DNA from 2 places in the Azospirillum sp. B2RO_4 genome. Region 2 is predicted to be linked to the other one. Evidence: predicted binding sites of a transcription regulator. Region 2 holds the regulator's gene; the other holds the start of a gene.
What was found. Region 2 encodes LexA, which represses DNA repair genes until DNA is damaged. Its sites were predicted from a motif close to ATGTTCTANTTTGGTTC; they were not measured.

Region 1 (3,776 bases), 1.1 Mb from region 2:
GTTGGCGGCGTTGGTCCACAGCTCGATCTGGGCCAGCACCTGGTTGGTGAAGCTGGCGCTCATCACGAAGCTGGGGTGGCCGGTGGCGCAGCCCAGGTTCACCAGACGGCCCTGGGCGAGCACGATCAGGCGCTTGCCGTCGGGGAAGACGACCTCGTCGACCTGCGGCTTGACCTCTTCCCACTTGTAGTTGCGGAGAGCCTCGATCTGGATCTCGCTGTCGAAGTGGCCGATGTTGCAGACGATGGCGCGGTCCTTCATGGCGCGCATGTGGTCGAGCGTGATGACGTCGACGTTGCCGGTCGCGGTGACGAAGATGTCGCCCTGCGGAGCGGCGTCGTCCATCGTCACGACCTGATAGCCTTCCATGGCGGCCTGCAGCGCGTTGATCGGGTCGATCTCCGTCACCAGGACGCGGGCGCCCTGCGAGCGCAGCGAGGCGGCCGAGCCCTTGCCCACGTCGCCATAGCCGGCGACCACGGCGACCTTGCCGGCGACCATGACGTCGGTGGCGCGCTTGATGCCGTCGACCAGCGACTCGCGGCAGCCATAGAGATTGTCGAACTTCGACTTGGTGACGCTGTCGTTCACGTTGATGGCCGGAACCTTCAGCGTGCCCTTCTTCATCATCTCATAGAGACGATGGACGCCGGTAGTGGTCTCCTCCGACAGGCCGCGGACGTCGGCCAGCATCTCCGGATACTTGTCGTGCATGATCTGGGTGACGTCGCCGCCATCGTCCAGGATCATGTTCGGGGTCCAGCCGTCGGGGCCGCGCAGCGACTGCTCGATGCACCACCAGAACTCCTCCTCCGTCTCGCCCTTCCAGGCGAAGACCGGGATGCCGGCGGCGGCGATGGCGGCGGCGGCCTGGTCCTGGGTCGAGAAGATGTTGCAGGACGACCAGCGCACGGTGGCGCCGAGCGCGGTCAGCGTCTCGATCAGCACGGCGGTCTGGATGGTCATGTGCAGGCAGCCGACGATGCGGGCACCGGCCAGCGGCTTGCTGTCGCCGAACTCCGACCGCAGGGCCATCAGGCCCGGCATCTCGGTCTCGGCGATGGTGATCTCCTTGCGGCCCCAGCTCGCGAGGCTGATGTCCTTGACCTTGTAGTCCGTGAATTCGGCGGCCATGAGGGATGACTCCTGGTGGGCGGTGATGGTTGGGGCAGCGACGATTGAGGCCGGCCGGTTCGAATCCCCGGCCTTGCCGCTGTAATTTGCCAAGGGTGTATCAGCGGCATCGGAACCATGCAAGCATAAAGATATCTTTATGTTTGCTGGGTAGGGTGATCGAAGGTCCGGCCACACCCCATTTTGTTCGCTTTACGTTCCCATTGACCGCGGCTAAGCTGCGGGCATGGACGAGATACGGCGATCCCCGATCAAGGGCCGCGGCGCGGTCAGCAACGCCACCGGGCGGTTCGAGCGCGAGACCCGCGTCCTGACCGACGACGGCTGGACCGGCTATGCGGAGGGCGGGAACGAGGCGCTGTCCGATCCGGTCCGCACCACCGTCGCCCCGGCCTCGGCCAGGTCGATCATCACCAGCAACCAGTCGCCCGACATCCCCTTCGACCGGTCGGTGAACCCGTACCAGGGCTGCGAGCACGCCTGCATCTACTGCTTCGCCCGTCCGACCCATGCCTATCTCGGGCTGTCGCCGGGGCTGGATTTCGAGACGAAGCTGTTCGCCAAGCGCAACGCGGCGGACCTGCTGGCGAAGGAGCTGCGGGCGAAATCCTATGACTGCCAGCCGCTGGCGCTCGGGGCCAACACCGATCCCTACCAGCCCGTCGAGCGGGCGGAGGGGATTACCCGCCGGGTTCTGGAGGTCTGCCGCGAGTTCAAACAGCCGGTCAGCATCATCACCAAATCGGCGCTGGTGCTGCGCGACCTCGACATCCTGGCGCCGATGGCGGCGGAGGGGCTGGCGTCGGTCGCGGTCTCCGTCACCACGCTGGACCGCGACCTCGCCCGCGTGATGGAGCCGCGGGCCAGCACACCGCCGCGCCGGTTGGAGGCGATCCGCGCCCTTAGCCAAGCCGGGGTGCCGGTGGCGGTCCTCGCCAGTCCGATGATCCCGGCCCTGAACGACCATGAGCTGGAAGCCATCCTGGAGACGGCGGCGGAGGCCGGGGCGAGTGCCGCCAGCTACATCCTGCTGCGCCTGCCGCTGGAGATCGCCGGTCTGTTCGAGGAATGGCTGCGCGTCCACGCCCCCAACCGCGCCGACCGCGTGCTGAGCCTGATGCGGCAGAGCCGCGACGGTGCGCTCTACCGCTCCGGGTTCGGGACGCGGATGAAGGGCACCGGTCCTTACGCCGAACTGCTGCGCCATCGCTTCAAGCTGGCCTGCCGCAAGCACGGGCTGGGCGACCGGAGCTGGCGGCTCGACTGTAGCCGCTTCCGCGTGCCGCCGGCCGCCGGGGACCAGCTGTCGCTGCTGTGAACCGTCAGGAGCGGCGGAACATCCTGCCCCAGGGCGCCAGCGGGTCGGCGTCCTTCGGCGTGGCGGCGGAGTTGGACAGGGCCGACAGGGGAAGGCGGCCGGTCGCCAGCATTGCCATCACCAGCGCGGGATGGGCAGGACCCGCCGCGGCGGTGTCGTGGCCGGCCTGATCGGCTGCGGCCGCCTCGTCGTTCAGCGCCTCGTTGATGCGGGCGAAGGCTTCGATGTCTTTGATGTGCAACATGGTCCGTGCCCCTCGGCTTCGACATTTGTGCGTCGCAGCAAAAACGAAGGTAACAGCTCTGCCCTCGAATGGTCTCGTGTGCGGCGCTTTGACGCGGCCCTTTTTCTAACGGGCCGGTTCGCGAACGGCCAGCATAAGCCCGAAGCCGATGACGAAGAAAGCCAGAACCGTCGCCATGCCGGCACGCTGACTGGCGAAGGCCTGGGTCGCCAGCCCGAACAGCAGCGGCCCGAAGAAGCCGACGAAGCGGCCGGTCAGGCCGTAGAGCCCGAACATCTCCCCCGCCATGCCGGGCGGGGCCAGCCGCGCCATCATCGACCGCCCGGCCGCCTGCGCCGGCCCGAAGAACAGACCCAGCCCCAGCGCGAAGACCCAGAACCACAGCCGCTCGGTCGCCAGCAGCAGCGGCAGGCCGCAGGCGCCCATGCCGGCCAGCGCGATCAGGATCACCGGCTTGGCTCCCGCCCGGTCGTCCATCCAGGCGAAGCCGATGGCTCCCGCCCCGGCCACCACGTTCAGCGCGATGGCGAAGACCAGGATCTCCTCGAAGCTCATGCCGAAGGTGCCGGCGGCGAAGATGCCGCCGAAGGCGGTGATGGTGTTGATGCCGTCGCGGTAGAAGGCGCTGGCGACCAGGAAGCGCGCCACCTCGCGGTAACGCCTGACCTGACGCAGCGTGGCGGCCAGCGTCGCCACCCCCTCGCGCGCCGCCCGGACCAGGCCGTGGCCGGTGGACGGCTCGTCCGGCACCCAGAGGAAATAGGGCAGCGCGAAAATGCCGTACCAGGCGGCGGCCAGCAGCGCGGTGGCGCGGACATTGGCCTGCGGCCCCCAGTCGGCCCACTCCATCCCGAACAGGCCGAACAGCGGGGCCGGCGCCTTGACGAAGCCGACCAGCGCCAGGACGAGGCAGGCCAGCCCGCCGAAATAGCCGATGCCCCAGCCCCAGCCCGACACCCGGCCGAGCAGCCGCGCCGGCACCAGACCCGGCAGGGTGGCGTTGTAGAAGACGTTGGCCAGCTCGAACGACACGGTGGCGACCACCACGCAGGCCAGCGCGAACATGGCATCCGACGGATC
Region 2 (3,776 bases):
GTCGGCGCGGCGACGGTGCTGCTGCTGGCGGTGCGGCGCTGGTTCGCATTGGCCGGAGTGGCGATGGCTCTGCTGATGGTGGCGGCCGGATTTCTGGTGGCGCAGGCGCATACGATCCGCATGGCGGCGCCGGTCCTGACCCGAAGCATAGCCGGCGCCACCGTCATCGGCCGGGTGATGGCGGTTGAGCGGCGGCCGGGGGCGGTGCGGATCACATTGCGCGAGGCGACGGTCAGCAGGCTGGCACCGGAGCGGACACCGGCCGCGCTGAGAATCCGCCTGTCCGACCGCAATCCCGCGCCCGCTCCGGGATCGGTGGTTCGTCTGCGGGCGACGCTGCTGCCGCCGCAAGCTCCGGCCGAACCCGGCGCCTTCGACTTCCAGCGGCGGGCCTGGTTCATGGGGCTGGGCGGGACCGGATTCGCCACGGGGGCGGTGGAGCAGGTGGAGGCGCCGCCGGTCACGGGATGGAGCACGGTGTCCATCGCCTTCGAGCGGGCGCGGGGAGCCATCGCCGAGCGGGTTGCGGCGGCGATCGGCGACCCGGTGGAGGCGAGCGTCACCACCGCGCTGCTGAACGGGGAGGAGTTCGGCATTCCCGAGGCGACGCTGGACGACTTCCGCAACAGCGGGCTGGCGCATCTGCTGTCGATCTCCGGACTGCATGTCGGCATCGCGGCGGGCATCCTGTTCTATGTGGTGCGGGCGCTGCTGGCGGCGGTGCCCTATATCGCGCTGCGGTGGCCGATCAAGAAGATCGCGGCGCTGTTCGGCATTCTGTCGGCGCTTGCCTACACCCTGCTGGTCGGGGCGCCGCTGCCGACGGTGCGGTCGGTGCTGATGACCGGGATGGTGATGGGAGCGATCATGCTGGACCGCCATCCGCTGAGCATGCGGCTGGTCGCCTTCGCCGGGCTGGTCACCATCGCCATGGACCCGGAGGGAATGCTGGGGCCGAGCTTCCAGATGTCGTTCGCGGCGGTGGTGGCGCTGATCGCGGCGTTCGAGCGCGGCAGCGTCAGGCTGGCGGAATGGCGGCGCGACGCGGGATGGTTTGGGCGCGGGGTGTTCTATGTCGGCGGGATCCTGCTGACCAGCGTGGTGGCGACGCTGGCGACCTTACCCTTCTCGCTCTTCCACTTTCAGCAGATCGCTTTTTATGGAGTGCTGTCGAATCTGATCGCGATTCCGATCACCTCCTTCTGGGTCATGCCGTGGAGCCTGATCGCCTACGCGCTGCTGCCGTTCGGGCTGGAGGCACCGGCGCTGATCGCCATGAATTGGGGCGACCGCGCGGTGATCTGGACCGCGGAGTTCTTCGGCCGGCTGCCTTGGGCATCGCTGACGGTGCCGGCGATGCCGATGGAGGGATTCGCGGCGCTGGTGGCGGGCGGGCTCTGGCTGAGCATTTGGACGCAGCGTTGGCGGTGGCTGGGAATGCTGCCGATCCTGGCGGGGTTGATCTCGCCGATGCTGGTGGAGCGGCCCGACGTGCTGGTGTCCGGGGATGGCGCCGTCGCGGCGGTGAGGCTGCCGGATGGGCGGCTCAGTGCCTCGGTGAAGAGTGGCGGACGGGTGACCGGAACCTGGCGGGAGCGGGATGGGGAGCGGACGGCGGCGGACCCCTGGCCGGCGGCTGGGGGATGGAGCGAGGGAGAGCGGTCGCTCAGTTGCGATGCACTGGGGTGTTTGTACCAAGTGCGGGGGAGGACAGTGGCCCTGCCGCGGCTGCCGGACGCGCTGGACGAGGACTGCGGAGCGGTGGATGCGGTGGTGACGGCGGCGGTGGCGCGGGGGTGCTGGGCCGGATTGGTGGTCGACCGCTGGGCGTTGCGGCATGAAGGGGCGCATACGCTGACGGTGACGGCCGGGGGTGTCCGGGTGGAGACGGTGCGGGGGCTTAGGGGCGATCGGCCCTGGACAGGGGGGAGGTGAGAGATGCTGTTGCCCCCTCCCTATCCCTCCCCCGCACTCGGCCGGCCAAAGGCCGGTCCGATCGCGGGAGAGGGAACTCCGCTGCTCTGCCGCTCACTCCCTCTCCCACCGAAGGTGGGGGAGGGTTGGGGAGGGGTCAACAAGGACTCAGTACTTGCGGACGAGTCCGACCAGCTTGCCCTGCACGCGGACGCGGTCGGCGCCGAAGATGCGGGTTTCGTAGGCGGCGTTGGCGGGTTCCAGAGCCACCGTGTTGCCCTTGCGGCGCAGGCGCTTCAGCGTCACCTCGCCCTCATCGACCAGGGCGACGACGATGGTGCCGTTCTCCGCCGCGTCGCAGCGCTGGATGATGATGGTGTCGTGGTCGAGAATGCCGGCCTCGATCATCGAGTCGCCGGAAACCTCCAGCGCGTAATGGTCGCCGGCGGTCAGCATCGAGGCGGGGATGTCGACGAAGGCGCTGTTGTCGCGCAGGGCCTCGATCGGCGTGCCGGCGGCGATGCGGCCGTAGAGCGGAAGCTGAACGGTCTCGTTGGCGGCGGCGGGCGTCGCGGCGGAAGGCGTGGTGTCGCGGCCGGCGAAGGCGAAATCGCCCTTGATGACGTTCGGCTGGAACTTCGGCTTGGGCGCTGCGGTGCGGCCGCGGGCGGCGTCAAGGCCCTCGGGCAGGCGGAGAACCTCCAGCGCACGGGCGCGGTGCGGCAGGCGGCGGATGAAGCCGCGTTCCTCAAGTCCGGTGATGAGGCGATGGATGCCCGACTTGGACTTCAGCCCCAGGGCGTCCTTCATCTCGTCGAACGACGGCGAGACACCGCCCTGGCCGAGCCGTTCGTGGATGAACAGCAGCAATTCGTGCTGCTTGCGCGTGAGCATTGATGCCTCCCGGCCGTCGCCAGACTGAAGATGGAACAAAAACCAAACGTTGCCTCCATGTTCTAGTTTGGTTCCTGCCGCGCGTCAAGCCCTCCGTCGGCTTCTTTTAGAACTTGAATGGAACATTTGGAACAGCATGGAACAGTTTTCGGGGTGCTGTTCAACTGTTCAATCCGCCTTCGGGGCCCTGTCGCCAAGTCTAGATGCTGAGCGCTCCATCGGTCAAAGAAAGCACGGTCACCATGGCGCCGGCCGGTTCCGGATCGGCGTTGGGCGGGCGGGGGATCAGGCAGTCGGCCTGGGCGTAGAGCGTGGTGATGGCGCTGTCCTGCCGGGCGAAGGGCGTGACGGTCAGAACGCCGTCGGGGCCGGCCGCGAGCGTGGCGCGCAGATATTCCTCGCGCCGGTCGTTGGCCTTCAGTGCTGTGGTCAGGCGGGCGCGCAGCGGCGGACGGTCGTCCTCGGGCGGCAGGCCCTGCAGCAGGCGCAGGATCGGGCGCAGGAACAGGACGCCGGTGACGCCGGTGGACACCGGATTGCCGGGCAGGCCCAGCAGCGGCACCGATCCGGCCCGGCCGAACATCAGCGCCTTGCCCGGCCGCATCGCCACGGTCTGCACCTCAAGCGCCACGCCGCGTTCGGCCAGCACGTCGCGCACGAAATCGTAGTCGCCATGGGCGGCACCGCCGGTGGTGACCAGCAGGTCGCAGCCGGCGGCGCCTTTCGCCAGGGCCGCCACACTCTCCGGTGTATCTTTCGCAACGCCGAGATTGTGGGCGAGACCGCCCTGGGCGGTCACCAGGGCGCAGAGGCCGAGGGCGTTGGTGCTGACGATCTGGCTCGGCCCCAGCGGGTCGCCGGGCAGAGCGATCTCGTCGCCGGTGGCGAGGATGGCGATCCGCGGACGGCGATGGACCGAGAGCCAGGGCACATTGCCGCCGGCGGCCAACGCGATGTCGCGCGCGGTC

Region 1: PWS46_RS00065 (PA0069 family radical SAM protein) is a predicted target of LexA. The motif match lies at 1,318-1,334, and genes of this name have one in related genera.

The regions. Positions count from the first base shown of each region.
Region 1 is NZ_CP118485.1:13,725-17,500, forward strand. Features, by position in the region: gene ahcY (adenosylhomocysteinase) at 1-1,134, opposite strand, end outside; gene PWS46_RS00065 (PA0069 family radical SAM protein) at 1,361-2,452, shown strand; gene PWS46_RS00070 (hypothetical protein) at 2,457-2,696, opposite strand; gene PWS46_RS00075 (MFS transporter) at 2,802-3,776, opposite strand, start outside.
Region 2 is NZ_CP118485.1:1,073,784-1,077,559, forward strand. Features, by position in the region: gene PWS46_RS05010 (ComEC/Rec2 family competence protein) at 1-1,935, shown strand, start outside; gene lexA (transcriptional repressor LexA) at 2,083-2,808, opposite strand; gene PWS46_RS05020 (molybdopterin molybdotransferase MoeA) at 3,008-3,776, opposite strand, start outside.